4 regions of the Shewanella sp. Isolate7 genome follow, and region 4 is predicted to be linked to each of the others. Evidence: predicted binding sites of a transcription regulator. Region 4 holds the regulator's gene; each other region holds the start of a gene.
The links. Region 4 encodes sigma-54, which starts transcription at its own class of promoters, with help from an activator protein. Its sites were predicted from a motif close to GTTGGCACGNNNNTNGNNT; they were not measured.
Positions count from the first base shown of each region.

Region 1 (5,874 bases), on a different contig from region 4:
GCCGCCTGAAAGGCGAAGTGGGTAGGGGTACCGCGGCGACCATAAAACATCTCGCCGTTGGCGCGATGCTTGGTGGCGTGGCGCATCTCTTCTATGGTGTCGAACACCACGGTGGAGGCGCGAAACACTGGCGGGTTGATCACCCCCTTACTCCATTTCTTGTCGCGGCCGACGCTGACTATCTTGGTCTCTCTTTTCATCCCATACTCTCGTGTTGGCAACTAAGTGTAGCCATCTTAACATCTATACGGCTAAATGAAAGTGAGATTTATTGGAGTCGTTTCCGCTTTTCCTGAGCCTTATTAGTCCTGCCCCTTATTAGGCCTCTAGCGGCAGACGGACATGGATAACCACCCCGACGGCCTGATTATCCTGCATCAGGTTTTCGGCGCGAATGGTGCCGTTGTGGAAGTCGGTGACCAAGCGGGCGATATAGAGGCCGAGTCCAAGGTGAGGCTTGTCCTGCGCCTTCTGGGCACGTACAGATACCATAGACTCGAAGATCTGCTCGCCCATGTTGGCAGGCAATGATGGCCCCTGATTGCTGACACTCAGTAGCGCCTGTCTGCCCTTGGCCTTGAGTGACACCTTGATCGGCGTATCGCTCTGGCTGAACTCGATGGCGTTGGCGATCAGCTTATCCATCAGCTGGGCGATATATTCGGGAACGCCGCGCATGGTCATGGGTTCCTTGTCGATCTCCAATTCGAATACCTGATTGGCATAGGTCATCTGATAGCCCTGCATGCAACCGGCGACCACCTTGGAGAGGGGGAAGTTGTCCACCTCGGCATCGGTCAGTGCCTCTTCGAGGCGGGTGGCCTCGCTCATGTTGTTGAGGATCATGTTGAGTCGGCTCACCCCTTCGTGGGCTCTGTCCACATACTTTTGATGCTGGGGCGGCAGATCCTGGCTGTTGAGATGCTCGAGGGACGAGCGCACCACGGCCACAGGGGTACGCAGCTCATGGCCCAGGCGTGAAGACATATTCTCCAGATAGTGGGTATATTGGCTCAGACGCCCGACTATGCTGGCAAAGCTACGGCTGAGATCGCCGATTTCATCGCGCACCTTGGAGCCGACGATCGCCTTTCTGATCCTGCCTTGGCTGTCGATGGCCTGCTCCGCATCGTCTCTCAGCTTACGAATACGGCTAGAGATGCTGGAGGCGAAGAAGAAGAGGGCCAGGGTGCCCATGCTCATAATGGTCAAGATGACGTTGAACAGCTTCTCCAGCGCCTTGTTACGCAGGGTGCGGATGCCGTGGGTGGTCTCTTCGGCGATCACCACGCCCATCACGTCATCGTCTATCCAGATAGGGCTGGCGGCGGCCAGGATCACCGCCTTGCCGTCCGGGGTTAGGCGCCAGGTGGAGCCAAATTGGCCGGCTAGGGCCTTGCGGATATGGCTGCCCTCGAGCACGGTAGAGTCCTTGAGCGAGTCGACGAAATGCTTAGGCGGTGTGGTCAGAATACGATAGTAGAGCGGGTGCAGGAACTGCTGCTTAAAGCGGCCCCAGAAGGTATCCGGCGTCTGCTCGGTCGCCGTCTGCGCCCATACGTTGGTGCTGCTGTAGATGTCGCCTGACTTTGCCAATACCCGGCCGTGGCGGTCCACCACCCAGATCCGTGAGCTGTTATGGCTCATCCCCTTGATGATGCTCTCGATCTCAGGCGAGGGCACGAGCACAGTACCTAGCTTGCTGACATCATCTGTGGCCGAGGTGCCGACTATCGCCTCGACATTACGTTTCTTTCTGTCGTTGACATCGACGATGGCAAAGCCCAGCTTGCTGCCCACCATCTCCAGCGGCATCCTCAGCTCGATATTGTAGCCTTTGTCGGTTTTTAGCCACTTGCCCTGGATGCGCACCTCTGGGGTGACCGGCTGTGACTTACGGGGATCGGCGGGTAGCTCGAAGGCGCTTATCCAGCCGTCGCGTATGGTGGCCACGATATAGCGGCGAAATTGGCCATCGGGCGCCAGGGTGGCGATGGCCAGATGATCGTTGTTGTCGATGCGCAGGCTGTTGGTGCCGCGGTAGATCACCTTAGGATCTGTCACCTCGAAATAACCATAGAGGTAACCGGCGTACTTACCCACCATGTGGGTAAAGCGGATGTTGAGCGGCTTGCCGTCATCTGCCTTAAACAGCTGATGGTCGGCGCCGTAGGTCAGGGCGCGGTGACGATTATCGGCCCATTCGCCCAGCTTGCCGTCCAGATGGATAGGGCCGGTTAACGGGTAGGCGTAGAGATCCCGTCCCTTCTTGACCTGTGACAGAAAACTCGCCTGCTTGTCGAACAGCTTAGGGCGTTCATGCAGGGCGGTGGCCAGCGCCTGGGTCGTGCCCTCCAGGGTCTTCTCCTGACCGTGGCGCAGGTATTTTTCCATCTCCCACACATATTGGTAGCCAAGCCAGGGCAGGCAGAGCAGGAAGAGAGAGAGTATGGCGACCTTAGTGCGCAGGCCGATGGGCAGATTAAACATGCTTAGTCTTGGGTATCCCAGCGGTAGCCCATGCCGTAAACGGTATCGATGCAATCGAACTCAGGGTCTTGGCTGATAAATTTCTTGCGGATCCGCTTCACATGGGAGGTGATGGTGCTGTCATCCACATAGATCTTGGCATCTTGCATCAATGCCTGGCGGCTACGCACGTGGCCGGGGCGCTTGGCCAGGGCGTGCACCATCCAAAATTCGGTGACCGTCAGTTCGATAGGCTGCTGCTTCCAGTAGACCTGAATGCGGTTGACATCTATGGTCAGGTTGCCGTGCTCTATCATGCCATCTTGCGGGTTGGCGCCATTTTGGATGTCCGAGCGCCTAAATAGCGCGGCCAGGCGTGCGATCAGATGGGGGAAGCTGACGTCTTTGCTCAGGTAGTCATCGGCGCCCAGTCTCAGGCCGCAGACGGTGTCGAAGTCACTGTCTCTGGCGGTCAAAAAGATGATAGGCAAAGTGTTCGACATGGCCCTGAGCGACTGGCACAGGGTAAAGCCACCGTCTATCTCATCTTCCAGGCCAATATCGATGATCGCTAAGTCAGGCAGACGAGTGTTGAAGGCCTCCATGGCGCTGGGGCGATTGGCGTACGCCTGCACAAAGTAGCCTTGCTGTTGCAGCACCTCTTTGTAGTTTTCGCGGATAGCCGCCTCATCTTCAACTATTGCAATACGCTTCATGATCCATCCATTACAGCTTAGTGTTTCTGGAGTGTGACTATACAGCAAAATGCCGGGGAGAAAAGTGGCCCGGGACAAATGCCATTTTCTTGCCACATTTGGTCTGCGCATCGTCATTTTTGCACCCCGGACTTGCCATTTCACTCATGTTTAATGACCTCATCGACAGGAACCACAAGGTTCTGATTAAACCCATCCATGTCAACTTGAGGATTTTCCCATGAAGAAGCAGATCATCGCCGCATTAATCAGTGTTTCATTATTTGGCAGCTCAATGGCTTTCGCTGCCCCCGCAACTCAAACGACGCAAACGACAGACAGCAGCTCGACAGATGAAGAGGCGCTTATCGGTGTCGGATCAGGCATAGTGCTGGGCGCCGTGGTAGCCGGGCCTGTGGGCGCGATTATCGGCGCCTTTACCGGTGGCATGATAGGCCAGACGGTGGCCAACGACAGCGAGATCAAGCAGCAGCAGGCCGCTTTGGCCGAGAAGGAGAGTCGCCTGATGGCGCTCAAGCAGCAAAACGAGGCGTTGCTGACGGTGCAGCAGGAGTATCAAGAGGCCAAGGTAGAACTGGCTCAGCTCAGACAACATCAGGGCACTCGCCTGGAAGAGCTGGCCCTAGGCCTCAATGTGCAGTTTAAGACAGGCTCTTCTACCGTCGAGCCTCACTTTAAGGGGCAGCTCGATGAGGTGGCCGATGCCATGGCAATCTCGCCCCAGCTCAAGCTGGATCTGACTGGTTACGCCGATAGACGCGGCGACAGCAGCTATAACCAGGCGTTGTCTGAGCAGCGCGTCGCCGAGGTAAGAAGTTACCTGGTATCTAAAGGCGTGGATGAGGCCAGGCTCGATGCCAAGGCCTATGGTGCCAGCGCACCGGTCAAGGATGAGCAGAGTTTCGAAAATGATTTCTTCGATCGCCGCGTGACCATCAAGTTGCTGCCTGGCGATACCGCCCTGGCTTCAAACTAGATTTTGCACCATGAAGCAACGCGTAAAAGGAGAAATAAGATGTTGCCACGCCCGTATCTCAGGATGAACCAGACCGACCTTTGCCCCCCGAGGGGGGCGTTTTTTTCTCGCCAGCGTCTGGTACTTGCCGCCTTGGTGTTAAGTGTTACTGCGCTCGGCTCGGCGGCGCCTGCCTTTGGGCGCATGAGTCAGCTATCCGAACCTAATGTGCATGGCGCCAGATTTGACGAGCAGCTGCATCATTTTGACCTGCCGGCAGCCGACGAACCTACTCTGGGGCAGGGCGTGCTCGAGTATCGTCTAAATGGCGTTCAATTGGGCAGTGATCTGCCGGCGACGGCGCTGGCGGTGGATACCCAGGTGCAGATGAACATCTCCGGCTGGATCAACCGGGTGTCGGTGAAGCAGGTGTTTGTCAACGACACTGCCCACTGGCTTAACGGCCGTTATCAGTTCCCGCTCCCCCATGATGCGGCGGTCGACAGTCTCAAGTTGCATATTGGCCAGCGGGTGATCGTCGGTGAGATCCAGCCCAAGGAGGTGGCCAGACAAACCTTCGAGCAGGCCAAAGTAGAGGGCAAGAAGGCGAGCTTGGTGAGCCAGCAAAGGCCCAATATCTTCACCTCTGAGGTGGCTAATCTCGGGCCGGGAGAGGCGTTGGTCGTTGAGATCGCCTATCAACAGCAGGTGCGCTATCAAGATGGCGAGTTTAGCCTGCGTTTCCCAACGGCCATCATCCCGAGATACTTCCCCAAGGGTAAGGCGCAAAACTTGGACCATGAGTCAGGCGTCGTTAATGAGGAACGGCCGCATTTGGCAACTTCTGTGAGCACGGCACCTGACGAGCAGAAGCTCTATCTAGATGTGGTGCTGGATGCCGGCATGGCGATCGGTCGTCTGGAGACCCCTTATCATCAGATGCGCCAGACCCAGCTTGGCGGCACCAAGATAGGCCTGAATCTCACCTCTAGCCTCAGGCCTGACAGAGATTTTCTGCTCAAGTGGCGCCCACAGCTTGCTGAGCAGCCGAGCGCCGTGATGTTTGCTCAGCTGGGCAAGACACATCGGCAGCTAGCCGTTTCTACCGCTGGTAATGATGAGGCGCAGAGCGATGAACAAGGCATGCAAAAACTTGCTCAGAAAAACAGCTACGCCCTGGTCATGCTGATGCCGCCTCAGGATAAGGCACGCCTGCGTCTACCAAGAGAGTTAACTTTGGTTATCGACACCTCGGGCTCCATGACCGGCGACTCTATCGCTCAGGCCAAGTCGGCTATCTTAAATGCCTTAGCCGGGTTGAGTAGTCAGGACACCTTCAATGTGATCGCCTTTGACAGCAGCGTGCGTAGCCTGTCGCCGGTGGCGCTTGCGGCCACCGCCGCAAACCTGGGCAAGGCCAACCTGTTCGTGCAGAGTCTTGAGGCCGATGGCGGCACCGAGATGGCGCCTGCGCTGCTGCGGGCACTGAGTCAGCCGGATACAGGCGTTTCGGCCATTGCTTCTTCGGGGAGAGCCGAGCGGTTGAAGCAGGTGGTGTTTATTACCGATGGCGCCGTGGGCAACGAGGCGTCGCTGTTTGCACTTATCGCCGCCAATATCGGACATCAGCGTCTGTTTACCGTAGGGATAGGCTCGGCGCCGAATGGCTACTTCATGGAGCGTGCCGCCAGGGCGGGACGTGGCACCTATACCTATGTGGGCAAGATCAGTGAG
Region 1 covers NZ_JAKEVJ010000031.1:8,887-14,760, forward strand. Annotated here, with positions in the region: gene L1D47_RS09745 (cystathionine beta-lyase) at 1-200, opposite strand, end outside; gene pdsS (proteobacterial dedicated sortase system histidine kinase) at 319-2,490, opposite strand; gene pdsR (proteobacterial dedicated sortase system response regulator) at 2,493-3,185, opposite strand; gene pdsO (sortase-associated OmpA-like protein PdsO) at 3,406-4,161, shown strand; gene L1D47_RS09765 (marine proteobacterial sortase target protein) at 4,201-5,874, shown strand, end outside.
Region 1: a site for sigma-54 is predicted at 3,264-3,282, ahead of pdsR (proteobacterial dedicated sortase system response regulator). Genes of this name have one in related genera too.

Region 2 (5,874 bases), on a different contig from region 4:
GGCATATTCGGCGCCGCGTTTGGCCGACATCCCCTCGGGCAGGTAACGCAGATCCAGATATTCTGCCGCCTTTTCATAATCTTGCTCATAAACGGCCGCCATAAAGCCTTCGACCGTGCCCCTTGGCGTGTCACGTTGCAGGCTATCCTTATATTCATAGTGCTCAACCGAGCGAACAAATTGACTCTGACCAGTGTCGGCCGCGGCATCGGTTAACGCCCCCACCAGAGTATTTGGCGGCGCGCACCAGAGTATTTGGCGGCGCGCACCAGGCACTACCGACAAACAAGCTCACCACCCAGATTAACGACCAAACAACAAAGCGCATCCCAGCCCCCTAAATTGTTAACAAGCGCCTAGAAATATTAGCATTATTCCTAGGGCCTGTTTATCTTTTCTGTTTGTTTTTGAAGTAGTTTACAGGTGGTTTCATTTAATCCTGTATCGTCTTGCTAAACTGAAGTGACTGGCGATAACCCAGTAGAAATAACCTAGGTAGGTTGCAGCAAACAAAAGCAGCGCAAACAAGTCCAAATGCCCATAGGGCGGAATTGATTAAATATTGACAAGTTCGCGGCCAGGATTATAATGCTCGACTTCTGCAGTACCCTGGTTTTAGTTTTCTGCTTTTAGTTTTCTGCCTTTAGTTTTGCATCGCTAGACTCTAAGTCATTGCATAGTCATCGCATCCAACAACTCGCAGCTATTTCGTCACACTATTGTCATTTATTGATGATTTACTGTGTCCAATCCGGTGATAAGCCCCCCATTTCGGGCGCAAACAACGGCTTTAGCGAGGCAGATCACTTGATTATTTACATAAGGCTGGGTAGTCTCAGAAAGGTTTTAATTCATCTTTCGCAACAGCTAAGGATCTATTATTTGTAAATTTTTACTGCCAAGAGGCAGTCACAGCAATAAGGAGTATGGCCTATGTCGTACAAAATTAACGGTCATGAGATCACGGTAAATTTTCCGGTGGACTCAATTTCAGTCAACAAATCCTCTATCGCTTTCACCGATAGTCTAGGAAAAAATAAACAAACTTTTGCTAAGCGCACTGACGCCCTGCAATTTATGAAATGGTTGCTCTCAAGCAACAAGTAAACCCCACGCTATTCGATACACCTCCTCTCACACGTATCGAAGGTTGCTAAGGCAACAAGTAGGATTGACCTCATTCGTCAACGACTCAGCAGGTAACATTTGGCTCAGGTTGTACCCCTTTCACAGGTACCGACCTGGCCAAATGACATTAATCATTCCCCTCACTCACCAAATATCTCACCATATTTACGCTGGTACCTTGGCAACATAGATTGATTACCCAACAGGCCACCTTGGTGCAGATAGAGCACTGGCTTGCTGAATCCCTGTTGCCAGCAGCTTTTCAGACATAACCAGCCCAGGGGATCATAAAGTAGCTCAAACTCTATCCCCGTCGCTTTGAGTTCATGCCACATCTGATAAAACTCCAGATACAGCTTGCCAAAGTGGTAACGCTTAGCAGCTGGCACAATCTGAGGATGCAGCGCTTCATCTTCTTCAAGCTCAAAAAATTGCTTACGAAGATAATCATCCCCGCCCACCACGGCGCAGGTCATGACGCTGATGCAGGGATCTAGGGTTAGAAACTGCTTTTGCAGATAGAGTGCCGTGGTGCCGGTGCCCGAAGGCAGAAACACCACCAGTTTGGTAAGTCCCTCGGCATACTTCCAGCTCGCTATCTCTTTAGCGAGCTGCGCAACGCCAGGCTCGGCAAAGGCGCAGCGGCCGCCTTCCGGCACAAGCAGCTGCTCATCGCTACCCGTTAACACCCTTTGGCGAATGTAGCTATCACAGTCCAGGCCGTCTCTGTCTGCTCGACGAGAGAGGTCTATGATATTGGCCCCAAGCGCCTGTGCGGCGCGATAGTTGCCACAGGGGTTGGCTGTCAAATAATGGGGAAGATGATCCACATAGAAATCCAACCGCCACCCCTTGAGTTTTGCCAGCGCCGACAATGAATAGAGAGAGTTGGCCTGGGGAGAACCATAACCAATCAGCTGCTTAACCAAGGGGAAGTCGTTATCGAGGAAGTAGGCGAACTTGCGCGCCTTATTGCCGGAAAATTCTGGATGGAGCAGATCGTCACGCTTCACGTAGACCTTGTGCTGCCCGAGGTAAACCGTATCTACCTGAGTGTGGCTAAGCTTCATGATGAGGAGTCAGAGTTAAACTAAGGGCCAGAGTTTACACCTTTTAACCTCAAATGCGTAATTTGACCGTCTTTTGGCATAATATGTCATTCACTTAAAATATCTCAGGGTTAAATACATATAAAAACATACACTTAACATATGGCACGGATTTCGCTTAGAACTAGATAGATCTAAATAAAGGCGAACGCCTTTGCGGCTCTATAAGCTCAGAAACAAGGAGTATTTGATGGCACTACTGCGCTTAATCTTTAATATTGCATGGTTTATTTTAGGCGGCTTCGTGATGGGACTGGCCTGGTGGCTGGCGGGGTTACTCTGCTTTATCAGCATCATCGGCATCCCCTTCGGCCGCGCCTGTTTCGTCATTGGTGAGATGGCCTTCTGGCCCTTCGGGCAACAAAACGTCAGCCGCCGTGCGCTGCAAGGGGTAGATGACATTGGCACGGGTCCCCTGGGCATGGTCGGTAATATCGTCTGGTTCCTGCTGTTTGGGATCTGGCTCGCCATCGGCCATATCACTCACGCGCTGGCCTGTTTCGTCACCATCATAGGGATCCCATTTGGTATCCAGCACCTCAAATTGGCCCTGCTAAGTCTGACGCCTATAGGACAGACAATAACCGCTAAGGCGTAATTATTATCATTAGCCTAAGGCATAGTTATCATCATTAGCCTGAGGCGCCGAGACCTGCCTGAGGTGGAGGCGCCTCAGGCTCTGAACCAAAGGCTTTCAACTAAAGACTTTGAACTAAAGGCTTTCAACTACAGGATTCAACTACAGGCTTTGCAGGTAGGCCTCTAAGATCTGCTCGACTTGGATTCGAGCAAGGCCGGCGTTATAGATCTCCCGCCACCTGCGCCCCTCGGGGGTATTTCTAAAGGCGATATAGAGGCGTTTCGATTCCAGCAGTTGCTTGTTAAATTGCAGCCTCGCCTTAAGCTCACTCAGATGAGGCTGCTCTACTAGGTATAGATAGACATAGAGATCCATAACTGCTCCCTGAACTCGCCCCGTAGCCACCTTTCTGATGTTGTGTTCATCCGAACTCACCAATTCTACTGGTTGAGTCCCTAAGGCGATCATCTCATCCAGGGCCTGGGTATTCACATAGTCCCTGACCACCCCCAAGGTATAGGCATTGAGATCCTGCAGCCGCGACCAGGTGATGGGATGCCTACTCTGCTCTAAGATCCCCAGGGGACTCTCCCCCATAGAATCGGAAAAGACAAACTTATCCGTGGGATGATGGTACTCGGGGAAATAGCCCTGATAGCCAGAGTCATCTCGGCTCACCACCCTTACGGTTCGACTCCATGGAAAGTAATCCACCTGAAGCTCATGGCCCATGGCATTAAGCGCCGCACGAGCCACCACGACGCAGGCGCCACCGTCCTTAAGGGTCGGTCCCGAATAGGGTGGCCAGTTTAACGAAGAGAGCTTGAGGGTATCGGCCCGCAGCGGAAAGAATGCCAAGGTCCAGCTGATCAGCAGCAGGACAAACAGCCCATTTCGACCCCAACTTAGGTTAAGAAGTGTCTCTCTCACCATCCCTCTTCCCCCTTAAAAACCACCGTCTGATGGCATTCCTTGCCCAGTGAGAAATCCTTTTGTTACACATTTTCACTGGCATAGCTGCGCAACATCATGCAAAACAAGTATAGGAGAGAAGGTTGGATATTTGAGGTGTCTATGCTGAGAAAAACCTTAATCACCGTCATTGGCGGTACACTTTGTCTGATTGGATTGCTGCTTTTGGTGCTACCCGGCCCGGCCTGGCTACTGCTACCAATCGGGCTGGCGGTGTTGAGCTTAGAATATCCCTGGGCGAGATTCTGGCTAAAGAAGAGCCAAAAACAGATGAGGCGCAGCGCAGCCTGGCTCGATAGCAAGGTACGTGACTGGCGCTATAGCCGATAGACAGCTTATGTCTTGTCGCCGCTAAGGGGTGGCATTGCCAAACCCAAGGTTTCCCTCCGGGTGACTGAGCACATTGAGCCGCTCAAGAATCGCGAGCAACACCCCTTGCCTGCGCATATTTTCCAGTACACCACGACTGAAACGCTCCAGGCGGCTCATGGCGGTTAGCAGCAGACGGCACTGATAAAGGCTCGCCTCACGAATATAGTCAGGCTTATCGACCAGGTGGGCATTTTGATACCACTCCTGCCAATTGAGGGTGTCGAGTAACACACCTTGCTTGGCAAGCTGCTCGACAAAAGCTTGCATCGTCATCTGATTGCTAGCGCGCTCACCACGTGCAAACTGCGCAGCGTACTGAGCATAGAGATTGGCTATCTGCAAAGATATTACGCTTTTCATATCCTACTCCTTAACCCTCAGGCCAGCTTTGGCTTTATAGACCCTGTGCTCCGGCGTTTAATAAACGATTCGCGTGCTCCATTGCTAAAATTTGCGAGCCGGTATAGCTAAGATTTGCGAGCCGGTATAGCTTCACCCTAGCCAAGCCGTGCTGAATATAAGCTGAACACCTGGCAGGTTCTGACTGGCTAGACATTATGAGGGGGAATCCCTATGCTACGAGCAAACGCATTGATTGCGCAGGAGAGACTAGATGAAGAAATACACCACTGGCCTTGGCCTCGTTTTACTTGGCCTATCTATCGGCTTTTCGCCGCTGACCCAGGCCAAGAATGACAAGCATGAACATGGCGCTAAGGGCCATGTCAATAAGAGTCATGGCGAGAAGAGCCTGCCACCCGGGTTACAGAAGAAAGTCGCCCGCGGTGAGCCACTGCCTCCGGGCTGGCAGAAGAAACTGCACAAGGGCGATTACCTGTCTGATGACTATTATGATCGCGGCAAGATCCATGTGCCTATCGATCGTGACGGCAACATCACCATAGATGTCGATGGCACCTTCATTAAGCTACACGACAAGACACGTCGTATCCTAGATATTATTAACGACTAGACAGTATCAACGACTAGACAGTATCAAGGGATAATCTAACCTTTAGCCGCCTCCTGGTAGAGGTTAAACTCCTCCAGGATCAGGCTGGTAAAGAGTCGACCGGCGCGCCCCAGTGGGCGCTCCATGGTCGACACCAGCTGAGGCGTAAAGCTGTAACGACTGCCCCCGAGAAAATCCAGCTCCTGTAACTCACCACTGGCCAGCTCCTCTTTAATGAGAAAATCAGGCATCCAGCCGAATCCCAGCCCCATCAACAGGGCATTCTTCTTCATGATAAAGCCTGATAAGTAAAACACCTTATCACCGCCAAATTGCAGCTCGTCGCTGTGGATCTTACCCGGCGATGAGTCTTCTATGGTGAGCTCCACATGTTGCAGCAACTCAAACAGGCTCAGCTCCTTGGCACTCGCCAGGGGATGCTCCCTACTCACCACCAAAATGCTGTTGATGTCCGGCAGTGGCTGGGGCCGATAATTAGGGCCGGTGCGATAATCCTTGACCAACATGAGATCGGCATTGTCCCGCTCGAATCTGTGCTGCACCCCGCCGAGAAACTCCATGTTGAGCTGGATCTTGGTGGGGATCTTATGCTCAGAGACACGTTTCAGCGCGCGCATGATGGGCTCCATGGGTAGTGAGCCATCTACCACCAGCTCGAGCTTAGGTTCCCAGCCTTCGCTGAAACGGCTGGCCAAATGTTCAATATTGCCAAGGTATTGCAGCAATCTTTTACCCTCAGC
Region 2 covers NZ_JAKEVJ010000036.1:10,069-15,942, forward strand. Annotated here, with positions in the region: gene L1D47_RS10745 (mechanosensitive ion channel domain-containing protein) at 1-276, opposite strand, end outside; gene L1D47_RS10750 (1-aminocyclopropane-1-carboxylate deaminase/D-cysteine desulfhydrase) at 1,269-2,198, opposite strand; gene L1D47_RS10755 (YccF domain-containing protein) at 2,428-2,835, shown strand; gene L1D47_RS10760 (transporter substrate-binding domain-containing protein) at 2,977-3,750, opposite strand; gene L1D47_RS10765 (PGPGW domain-containing protein) at 3,892-4,119, shown strand; gene L1D47_RS10770 (DUF6508 domain-containing protein) at 4,141-4,521, opposite strand; gene L1D47_RS10775 (hypothetical protein) at 4,775-5,134, shown strand; gene L1D47_RS10780 (LysR family transcriptional regulator) at 5,170-5,874, opposite strand, start outside.
Region 2: a site for sigma-54 is predicted at 2,339-2,357, ahead of L1D47_RS10755 (YccF domain-containing protein). Genes of this name have one in related genera too.

Region 3 (5,874 bases), on a different contig from region 4:
ATCGACCCGGCTACGACTGTTACTCACTATGCATTCGCCGCGGCCCAAGGTGGGATCGGCCTCTAATTCCCATCGGTTTCTCGTCAGCTGGGCACTCTCATAGAGTCGCTCGACAATCGCCAGATCGTCGGGGTGCAGACGCAGATGGGCTCCCTCCTCTTTGAGCGGCAGCGCGTCGACACCTTGACGCAGGGCCGCCAAAATATGTTCGGGGTGTGTCTTTAACTCGTGGCCAATCACCGCCTTGGCCAGCGTCATGCTAAGTTGTACCAAGGCTTGTTCGATTTCGGTATCGAGCAATGAGAGTGGCATTGATAGCTGCTGCATCAAGGCTTCAAATTGAGCAATGGTCTGTTTCGCCTCGGTAAGGCCGGCCTCCATTCCCTGAGCTTCGCCTTGACGATAACCTTCCTCATGCCCCTGCTCCAATCCTTGGAGTCGCCCCTCTTCCAGCCCTTTGGCCATACCGGCTGCTTGGCCCTGGGCAAAGCCTTCGGCCTCGGCCTCGGCGCGGATCGATTCTATCTCTTCCAAGGTGGGCGGCATCACAGGCTCATCGACCGGCTTGGCGGCCTTTTGCGGGGCAATGCGCCCAAACATATTCTCCTTGGGCTCATCCACGCTAGGGGTTACATCGGGCAGCTGCCAATGGCTAAAATCGGCTTGGGTCCCTTGTGTGTCTTGGCCCTCTTGGGCTTTCTTGTCACCGGACATGGTCATTAGAGGAACTCTTCTCCGCCACTACCACCTAAGATGATCTCCCCTGCGTCACTCAGACGACGAGCGATAGAGAGGATCTCCTTCTGAGCCACTTCCACTTCGCTGATCCGTATTGGGCCCATGGCCTCGAGATCGTCTTTAAGCAGCTCGGCGGCGCGTTTGGACATGTTGCCGAGGATCTTCTCTTTGAGTTGATCGTCCGCCCCCTTAAGGGCCTTCATCAACACATCCTGCTGCACTTCACGCAGCAAGGTCTGAATACCCATGTCGTCGACATCGGCCAGGTTTTCGAAGACAAACATCAAATCTTGGATCTGCTGCGCCATCTCTTCGTCTGTCTCGCGCATGGTCTCCATTAGCTGGCTCTCGACGCCCGTATCCAGGTAGTTCATGATGTTGGCTGCCGCCTTCAGGCCGCCCATCTTCGCCGCCTGGGCACCGCCCTGACCGGCAAACTGTTTCTCCATGATGTCGTTAAGCTCTTGCAGCGCCGCCGGTTGTACCTCTTCGAGGTTGGCGATGCGCATCATCAAGTCGAGACGGGTATTCTCAGGCGCCTGGGCAAAAATTTCGGCCGCCTGATCCGGCTCCAAATATGACAATACAATGGTCTGGATCTGCGGGTGTTCGTTTTGAATGATGGTAGCGACCTGACGGGCGTCCATCCACTTGAGCGACTCGAGTCCCTTGGCGCCGCCCCCCATGATGATCTGCTCGATAAGGTTACCGGCCTTATCTTCACCCAGGGCTGCCGTCAGGGCATTACGCACAAATTCTTCGCTGTTGAAACCGATAGAGGAGTATTTCTGTACCTCCTCCAGAAACAGCTTGTGTACGCCAATCACCTTGTTTTGACCAAAGTCTTTCATGGCGGCCATCGCCATACCCACCTTCTGTACCTGCTTAGGCTCGAGGTGTTTTAAAATCGAGGCGGCATCTGCTTCGCTGAGGCTAAGCAGCAGGATGGCGGTCTTTTCGATACCGGTCAGATCTTTGGTGTTAAACTCGCCACTGGCTGTGTCGATCTCTTTCTCTTTACTCATTTTCTTGTAACCATCCCTTGACGACTTGCGTAGACAACTCAGGTTCGTTGGCCACCAGTGCACGTATGGCCTTTATCATATCATCGTCTTTGTGCAGATCCGGTATCAAAATTGAGCCGTCGTCTGCGTAGCTGTATTCCGCATCGGGACGATTGAGCATGCCAAGGGTGTCGGCGGCATACTGATCCTCAATTTCCGCCAACTCGTCACCCAGAGTGGGCGCATCCGGCATCTTCTGTCCATCGGGATAGATCAGGCGCTTGAGCATAGGACGTACCACGAACAGTATGAGTACCAGGATGATAAGCCCGCCCATGACCAGCTTGATGGCGCGCCAGAACCAAGGCTCCTCGTAGATGGCCAGTGCCGGCGCTTCTTCAACCAGTTGGTCCATGAAAGGCACAGTCACGACTTCTATCATGTCGCCGCGCTGGGTGTTGAAGCCTACCGCGCCCTCGAGCAGACGACGTATGTTGCTCAGCTCCTGCTCGGTACGGGCGACGCGCGTCACCTGACCCTCTTCACCTGCCGGCCCGGTCTTAAAGTCGACGGCGACAGACACGCTGACCCGTCTGACGACCCCAACCTGCTGGCGAGTATGACTGATGGTGGTATCGAGCTCATAGTTACGGGTCGCCTCTTTGTGGCTAGAACCCGGCATGCTTTGCTCCTGCGAATTCGCCCCCGTGGCTTGCTGAGGAATATTGGCTTCCATCGGCGGTTGGTTACTCAGCGCGCCGGCAATGCCACCAGTGCTAGAACCTGTAGAGTTGTTCTCTACCGTCATCTCGCTACGCACGGCAGGTAGATCCGGGTTATAACGCTTGGCGGTCTGCTCGACAGAGGTAAAATCCATGTTCACGTCGACCTGGGCGGTGAAGTTCTCCGGCCCCAGAATCGGCATCAGAATCGATTCAATCTTAGTGCGGTATTCGGCTTCCTTCTGCTGAACTAGCTCAAGCTCGCGTCTCGCCCGCGCCGAACCTGCGGTTTGGCTGCCTGAGTTTAACAGGCGGCCGTTAGAGTCTGTCACCGTGACGCGGGTCGGTTCGAGGCCGTGTACCGCCGAGGCGACGATATCTACGATAGAATCGACCTCTTCCTGACCCAGTCCACCACGACGGGTATTAACCACCACGGTCGCGCTCGGCTTAGAGCGATTGCGGGCAAATACGTTCTCTTTAGGAATGGCCAGGATCACCTTGGCGCGACTCACGCTCTTTAACTCTTCGATGGTACGTGCCAGGTTTTGCTCCTGGCTGTTCTTGAGTCTGGCGGCCTCCATGCGCTGGCTGACGCCAAAGCCGCTGTCTTTTGACAGGTAGTCGTCACGACTCGGCGAGTTATCGATACCAGCACGGCTCAGCATCATCTTGACGTCTTGGTACTGATCTTCCGGCACCTTTAGCACGTCGACATCGATCTGATAGTTGACCTTGTTCTTGTCCAGCACATCGAGAACCTGCACCATCTCCTGGGTATCCATCTTACCCAGCGGACGATATTCGGGCTCCTGGGCCCACAACATGACGAAGACGGCCAATGCCAGACAGATCGCCAGCGCCAGGATCATAGTGATCTGTCTGAGCATGTCGACACCGCCAAACATTCCGCCGCTGGGCTTATGTTCTTCTTGTACGCCGCCTGCCACCATATCCTGTGTTGTGCCAGCGCCAGTTCCGACTACCATATCTGTGCTCACGATAAATACCTGCCGTTATCTTTCTTAATCTTTAGGGGATCCATGCCTAGACAGGCATACTCATGATCTCTTTGTAGGCTTCCACCAGCTTGTTACGTACCTGAACCGTGGCCTCGAATGCCACGCTGGCCTTTTCTCTGGCAATCACAGTGTCGGACAGGGTCACTCGGGTATCGCCCATGTCCAGGCGTGCCTGTAAGGAGGAGGATGTGGCCTGCAGCGCGCCGACATTGCCTACGGCCTCGGACAAGAGGCTGCCAAAGTCGCTGCCGCTGGTGTTCGCCACCTGCTGAGTGATATTAGGTGTGATCCCATTAGGCTTGATCTCGCCCGTGAGTGTCTGCATCTCTTGCAGTAATGAATTGGCACCTATCTGCATCTTGGCCTCCGCTATCGTCGTGAAATTGACGAAATCTATTCTTATTCAGACCAATGCAATATGTTTGCCAAAAATAGAAAAAGCCGACAAACCCACTTTTACTGGGTGTCGGCTTATGATGAAAGGTATGCCCCAGCGACAGAGCTAGGCTATATCGCGCACAACCTATCAGGCCGGGATCTGAATCCCCATGTCACGCATGCGCGCCATCTTGTATCTCAGGGTTCGGGCACTGATCCCCAGTTTTTCGGCCACCTGTTTACGGCTGCCATTACACTGATTGAGGGTCTCTAAGATGATCACATGCTCCTGGGCCTTAAGTTCATCCCCCAGGCCTTCAGGCTCGTTGGTTTTCTCACTCTCACCTATGTGCTCAAGTATCACATCCTGGGTATCGATAACGATATCCTTGGCCGTGATAAACTCGCCTGTTTGCAAAATCAGGGCGCGCTGTACCACGTTATCCAGCTCTCGCACGTTACCCGGCCACCTGTGGCCCAATAGGCGCCTGCTCGCCTGTTCATCTAGGCTTGGCGCCACGGCTAAACCGGCAGCCTTGGTATGGCGCAACACTAAGTGCCGCGCCAGCGGCAAGATATCAGCCGGGCGTTGATGCAGCGCCGGCCAGGTCAGCGGGAACACATTGATGCGATAGTAGAGGTCTTCCCTGAAATCGCCCTTGGTTGCCATGGCCTTAAGATCACGGTTCGAGGTCGCCAGCACGCGCACATCGAGTTTGATGGTCTTACGGCCACCGAGACGCTCGACCTCCCGCTCCTGCAAGACCCTGAGGAGCTTGGCCTGCAGCCCGAGCTCCATCTCGGAGATCTCATCAAGCAAGAGTGTGCCTCCCTGGGCCTGTTCAAACTTGCCGGGACAGGCCTGATAGGCGCCGGTAAAGGCACCCTTCTCATAACCAAACAGGGTGGCTTCGAGCATATTTTCCGGGATCGCGGCGCAGTTTATCGCCACGAAGGGCTCACCAGCCCGCTGACTGTGTTGGTGAATATAGCGGGCAAGCACCTCTTTACCCGAGCCGCTCGGCCCCATGATCATCACGGAGGCATCGGACTGGGCCACCTTCTGCGCCAGCGCCAGGAGCGCCAGACTGCGTTCGTCGGCGACCACAGGTTGATCTTCGATCAGCTTAGGTTTGAGATAACGCGACACCTGATTAAGTAACACCTCAGGCGCGAAAGGCTTCGCCAGATAGTCCACCGCGCCAAGTTTAATGGCGCTGACCGCACTGTCTATGGTGGCAAAAGCCGTCATCAATAGGATGGGGATCTGGGCATTATGCTGCTGAAGATAATTCACCAGGCCAAGGCCGCCTATCCCCTCCATCTGCACGTCGCTGATCACCATATCGAAATCCTGCCCCTTGAGCGCGAGGATAGCCGCCTCGGCAGATTCGACATCGACGCATTCATACTGTGCCAGCAACAAGGTATCCACCAGGGCTTCGCGCAGCGTCGCGTCATCTTCAACGAGTAATATCTTGGCTTCAGCCATGGCTTACCTCCAGCCTAGATTCGGCCTCAACAGCCGGCAGGTTAAACGAGGCGCGACATCCCTTTCCCGCAATACAATTGAGTTGCAGGCGGCCCTGATGATTGGCAACAACCGTCTGCACAACGGCTAAGCCCAGGCCAGTCCCTTGCGACTTGGTGGTAAAGAAAGGTTCTAACACCTTCTCCTGCATGCCGGCATCTAGCCCCTTACCGTTATCTATCACCTCGAAGGCAATAGAATCTGCCTCATCTTGGGCACTCAGCCAGATCTGACTGGCACCGGCCTCGATACTGTTCATCACCAGATTATTGATCGCCGAGCTCAGCGCCGCCGCGTTAGCCTTAAACTGCTGCTGAGAGTCGAGTTTAAGGTGCAGTTGACAGCCTTTACGCTCGGCAATCGGTTCGCAGTTGGCCATCACTGAGTCCACGACCTGCTGCATATTGCAGACATCGGTCAACTCCTGCTGGCGCCCCTTGGCCATCAGCAACATATCGTCGACCTGTTGCGACAGCTCG
Region 3 covers NZ_JAKEVJ010000048.1:30,221-36,094, forward strand. Annotated here, with positions in the region: gene fliH (flagellar assembly protein FliH) at 1-720, opposite strand, end outside; gene fliG (flagellar motor switch protein FliG) at 720-1,763, opposite strand; gene fliF (flagellar basal-body MS-ring/collar protein FliF) at 1,756-3,453, opposite strand; gene fliE (flagellar hook-basal body complex protein FliE) at 3,512-3,844, opposite strand; gene L1D47_RS13385 (sigma-54 dependent transcriptional regulator) at 4,013-5,356, opposite strand; gene L1D47_RS13390 (HAMP domain-containing sensor histidine kinase) at 5,349-5,874, opposite strand, start outside.
Region 3: a site for sigma-54 is predicted at 3,898-3,916, ahead of fliE (flagellar hook-basal body complex protein FliE). Genes of this name have one in related genera too.

Region 4 (5,874 bases):
CGCCGCCCTGGCGTGTAGCCCCAGTTTGTTACAGATGGTCAGCTGGCGAGCCAACTTAGTCATGCTTTAGCTCTCTGTGGCGAGCCTGTACCTTATGCTGCCCCTTGTTAAACAGCTTGGCGAGCTGGTCGGTCACATAGACAGACCTGTGCTGACCGCCGGTGCAGCCGATGGCGATGGTGAGGTAGCTGCGGTTGTTGCGCTCGAGGTGAGGCAACCAGGTCTCCAGCAGGTTTTCGATCTGCCAGATGAACTTGTTGACCAGTGGCTGCTGACTGAGAAATTGCTGCACAGGCTCGTCCAGGCCGGTTAAGGGCCTCAGCTCCGGCTCCCAGTGGGGGTTGGGCAGGAAGCGTACGTCGAACATGAAGTCGGCTTCGCTTGGCATGCCATATTTAAAGCCGAAAGATTCGAAGTTGATCACCAACTCTTTATCCACAGTGCCAAGCAGGATCTCGCGAACCTTGTCGCTTAGCTCATAGATGTTGAGGTTGGAGGTATCTATGTAGTGATCCACCAGTTTAGCGATGGGATCCAGTAACTTACCTTCGAGCTGTATCGCCTCCTTGAGGGAGACCTTAGAGCGTGACAGCGGGTGTAGTCTGCGGGTCTCGCTATAGCGCTTGAGCAGCACGCTGTCGCTGGAGTTCAGGAAGAAACTTAAGATTTCGGTATCTTTGGGAAGCTTGGCCAGCTGCTTTTCCAGCTGGATCTCTTCGCTCGGCATATTGCGCACGTCGACACTGATGGCCACGAGATCGTTGCGTCCCTTGAGCTGCTCCAGCAGGGACTCCATCATCTGCAGTGGCAGATTATCGACACAGTAATAGCCTAGATCTTCTAAGACCCTAAGCGCGACGGATTTTCCCGATCCTGAGCGTCCTGATACCAAAACCAATTTCATTGGGTGATCACCTGATAGAGTTCGGATTCATCTTGGGTCTTTCTTAGCTGCTTAATGATCGCCTTATCATTGAGCTTCTCGGCCATGGCGGCCAGGGTGCTAAGATGTTGCTCGCATTGATCTGCGGGCACTAATAATGCAAAAAGGATATCGACGGGCTGATTGTCAATGGCATCGAATGCGATTGGTTCAGCACATTTCACCAGTACGGCCACGGGTTGATCTATGTTGGTCAGCCGCCCGTGAGGAATCGCGATACCATTGCCTATACCTGTGCTGCCCATTTTCTCTCGAGCCAGAAGGCTTTCAAAAATTTCTTGAGAGGAGAGGGTAGGGTACTGGACAGCGGCTAAGTCGCTGATAAGCTCCAGTACCTTTTTCTTACTGCCCGGAGTGGCGCAGGTGGTGCACTCCGGCCGCAGGATGGTACTCAGTTCCATCGTTAATGTTTAGTAAGCTTCTCTTTGTGTTTAATGACCTGACGATCGAGTTTGTCAATCAGGGAGTCTATCGCGGCATACATGTCCGCATGTTCGGATGTTGCGAACACTTCTCCGCCGCGGAGATGTAACTTTGCCTCAACCTTCTGTTGCAACTTTTCGACATTTAATACAACGTGCACATTATTGATCTGATCGAAATGACGTTCAAGCTTTGTGAATTTCTCTTCGATGTAGCTTCGTAGAGATTGGGTGATCTCGATATGGTGCCCAGTCAGGTTTATTTGCATAAAGATAGTCCTCCAGTTTCCAGGTTTGTTTTATAAGCTCTTGCGCTGATTCGACGGCGGTATCAGCATCGCTTCGCGATACTTGGCAATGGTGCGTCTAGCTACCTTGATACCCTGTTCGGCCAAGAGTTGAGCCATCTTGCTGTCGCTCAATGGCTTTTTCTGGTTTTCCGCAGCAACCAGCTTCTTGATGAAGGCGCGTATTGCTGTTGAAGAGCACTCTCCGCCATCGTCGGTACCGACGTGACTGGAGAAGAAGTATTTGAGTTCGAAGATCCCTCTCGGGGTATGCATATATTTTTGTGTGGTCACACGTGAGATGGTGGACTCGTGCATCTCCACCGCCTCGGCAATGTCGTTCAGTACCATGGGCTTCATCGCCTCTTCACCAAATTCGAAGAAGCCTTGTTGGAAGTCGACGATACAGTTGGTCACCTTGAGCAGGGTCTCGTTGCGGCTCTCCAGGCTCTTAAGGAACCATTTGGCTTCCTGCAGGTGGCCACGAATAAACTGGCCATCCGCCTGGCTCTTGGTGCTGCGCGCCATGGCGGCATACTGCTGATTGACGTTGATCTTGGGCATGCTGTCGGGATTAAGCTCGACCACCCAGCGCCCCTTCTTCTTGGTGACGGTCACATCCGGGATCACATACTCGTCGCGGCTGGCGGTGATGGCGAGACCGGGACGGGGATTGAGTGTCTGGATCAGGGCGATGGCATCCCTTAGGTCATCTTCTTTGAGCTTGGTCTTGCGCATCAACAGACGGAAGTCGCGGCCGGCGATGAGATCCAGATGTTCCTTGATCAGCATGCGGGCGTTGGCGATGTGCGGCGTGTCGTCGCTGTATTGGGCGAGCTGAATCGTCAGGCATTCGCTGAGATCCCTCGCCGCCACGCCGATGGGATCGAAGTGTTGTACCCGCTTGAGTACAGCCTCGACCTCGTCGAGTTCGATCTCAGGATCGCCCATGGCTTCGAGAATATCTTCACAGGTCTGGGTCAGGTAACCACGCTCGTCGATGGCATCTATGATGGCGGTGGCGATGGCCAGATCGTTATCGGAAAAGGGGGTCAGGTTCTTCTGCCACTCAAGGTGTTCATACAGGCCTTCGCTGGTTTCACCCTGAAAAGGCATGTCGTCGTCACGCATGGCGCCCGAGCTGGAGTTGGGCGAGGCGGTATAGACCTCGTCCCAGGTGGTATCGACCGGCAGCTCGTCTGGCATGGAGTCCTGGGTCAGGGCGTCAGAGGTCTCGACACCTGAATTATCCTGGCTCGAATCCAGCTCTATCTTGTCGTCGTACTTGTTATCGAAGTTGTCGCTGACGGTATCATCTTGCAGCTCGACATTGGCGCTCTCCTGCTCTTCGTCCAACTCCAGTAGCGGGTTAGATTCTAATGCCTGCTGGATCTCCTGCTGCAACTCTAATGACGACAACTGCAACAGACGAATGGCCTGTTGTAGCTGGGGCGTCATGGTGAGATGCTGACCCATTTTGAGCTGAAGTGACGCTTTCATCGTACTGCTATTCCCTTGTTTCTAATTATAAAATGAGAAAGCTCTGGCTATATGTGCCGGACAAATATATCGAATAGTCGCTAAGGCCACAATCTAAGATAGGTTTTTCTGTGTGGCCCCGTTATAAGATTAACTATAGCTTGAATTGTTCACCTAAGTACACTGCTCGTACTTGCTGGTTGTCTAAGATTTCGGCGGGTGTGCCTTCGGCGATCAGATTACCATGGCTGACGATATAGGCTTTCTCACAGACATCTAGTGTTTCGCGCACATTATGGTCGGTGATCAACACCCCCAGGCCACGATTCTTAAGCTGCTCGATGATCTTCTTGATGTCGATGACCGAGATGGGATCGACCCCGGCGAAAGGCTCGTCGAGAAGAATAAACTTAGGGTTGGCGGCCAGCGCCCTGGCGATCTCTACCCGGCGACGTTCACCACCTGAGAGTGCCATGCCGTGGCTGTCACGGATGTGGGTGATATGGAACTCTTCCAGCAGGTGTTCCAGTTCCTCTTCGCGGCCGTCGTTGTTCAGATCGCTGCGGGTCTGCAGTACGGCCATGATGTTGTCGCGTACCGAGAGCTTACGAAAGATGCTGGCTTCCTGAGGCAGATAACCTATGCCCTTGCGGGCGCGCAGGTGCATGGGATCCAGCGTCAGGTCGTCATCGTCGATAAAGATGCGGCCCTTGTCGCTCTGCACCAATCCGACGACCATGTAGAAGGTGGTGGTCTTGCCGGCGCCGTTTGGCCCCAGCAGGCCGACGATCTGCCCGGTCTTGACCGTGAGGCTCACGTCTTGGACAACGGCACGACTCTTATAGCTCTTGGCGAGGTTCTCCGCCTTCAAGGTTAGGTGTGTCATTGCTTTTCCTGTTTGGGCTGTTCGGGTTTCTGTTCTGGCTGGATCTGCTCCTGATAGTTCTCAGGCTGAATGATGGTGATCACTCTGTCTTTGCCGCTGCTCTCGGCGATCAGCTGTTGCTGCTCTATGTTGTAGCGGATCTGCGAACCTGTGACCTGGCTGCCTTCCTGTTCCAGGGTGGCGTCGCCGATCAGTGTCAGGGTGCGGCTGGAAAGCTCGTAGCGTATCTCCTTGGCACTGGCAGATGCTGGGCGGCCATCTTCCATCACCTGAGAGTAGGTGGCTGGGTTGCCGGTGGCGATGAGGATCTTGCCGCTATTCTTCTCTTTGCTGAAGGCGCGCAGCTTACTGGCCAAAATCTTGATTGAGCCTTGTGTGACTTCTACCGGACCGTGGAAGATGATCTGGTTGTTCTTGATGTCGGCTTCCTGGCTGGCGGCAGAGATCTTAACCTCTTGCAGCAGGTCGTTTACCTCGGCGTGGGCGCCAATACTGACCAGGGACAGCAGGCCAGCAAGAATAAGGCTATTTAGTTTCATATGTTCCTTCTACCTGACTCGTCAGTCGTATATTTTGTGCGTTGAGATCGGCATATAAGCCTTCCCCGGTAATGAGGAAATCTTGCCCTGTGACCCGAATGCTTCTGTCGGATGTCATAATCATAGTATTGAGATCCAGCTCCAGATAGGTGGTCTCTATGGTCTGAATCGGTTCTTCTGGGCTAATGGCATCAATGATAACATTATTTTCCAGGGTGACCCGTCCGCTATTTTTGTCCAGCGTGCCCTTGGTGGACCTCAGGCGCCACTGGGCATCGCCGTTGTCGGGATAGACCAGATAGATGGGCTGGGTAAAGTAGGTCAGGTTGCGCTCGGCATAGTGTTCCATGTGGCTGGCCGATACCCGGCTGTTGATGCCACCCTCATCATTGTATTGCACGCTCTTGAGATCCCGGACGATATAGTCGGGACGATCGACGTTTTTGAGGGCTAGATCTTCGTTGCCCTTTTTCGACTGCACCTGCCAATAGAGCAGCAGTGCGGTGCCGAAGAAGGCGATGATCGCCAGGGTGACTCTGTTCATATGCTCATTCCGTGGGCCGAGGCAAACTTATCCTGACTCAGCAGAATAAGATCCGTCAGTTCACGCAGGGCGCCATGACCGCCCTTGATATGGGTGACCATGTCGGCGTGTTGGCGCACATAGGGGTGACCGTCGGCCACGCAGACAGACAGGCCCACCTTCTCCATCACAGGCAGGTCCACCATGTCATCACCTATGTAGGCAACTTCCTCTGGCGTGACCTTATAGAGGCTTAGCAGCTCCTGGTAGGGCTCTAGCTTGTTGTCGACACCCTGGTAGATGTGGGTGATGCCCAGTGCCGTCATGCGATCTTCCACTATCTGTGACTTGCGCCCCGTGATGATGGCCACGGGAATGTCGCTGGTCAGCAGAGAGCGGACGCCATAGCCGTCGCGGGTATGGAAGGTCTTGAGCTCATCGCCCGAGTTACTCATATAGACCAGGCCGTCGGAGAAGACGCCGTCGACGTCGCAGATCAACAGCTTGATCTGTTTCGCTTTCAGCCAGACTTCGTCGCTGATGGGACCGTAGAAACCTTGATGTGCCATGTTAGATCACCCCCGCCTTAACCATGTCCAGCATGTTGAGTGCGCCAATCGGTCTTTGTTGATCGTCGGTGACGATCAGGCCGTTGATCTCTTTCTCGTCCATCACCTTGAGTGCCTGGGCGGCTAAGATACCGTCGCTGACGGTGACGCAGCCATGGGTCATCACCTCTGAAATCGAGGTCTTGCGCAGGTTGATCTCAGCGTCGATCACCCGGCGCAGATCGCC
Region 4 covers NZ_JAKEVJ010000003.1:65,198-71,071, forward strand. Annotated here, with positions in the region: gene L1D47_RS01365 (HPr family phosphocarrier protein) at 1-63, opposite strand, end outside; gene rapZ (RNase adapter RapZ) at 56-904, opposite strand; gene ptsN (PTS IIA-like nitrogen regulatory protein PtsN) at 901-1,344, opposite strand; gene hpf (ribosome hibernation promoting factor) at 1,347-1,634, opposite strand; gene L1D47_RS01385 (RNA polymerase factor sigma-54) at 1,665-3,152, opposite strand; gene lptB (LPS export ABC transporter ATP-binding protein) at 3,286-4,017, opposite strand; gene lptA (lipopolysaccharide transport periplasmic protein LptA) at 4,014-4,556, opposite strand; gene lptC (LPS export ABC transporter periplasmic protein LptC) at 4,543-5,100, opposite strand; gene kdsC (3-deoxy-manno-octulosonate-8-phosphatase KdsC) at 5,097-5,648, opposite strand; gene L1D47_RS01410 (KpsF/GutQ family sugar-phosphate isomerase) at 5,650-5,874, opposite strand, start outside.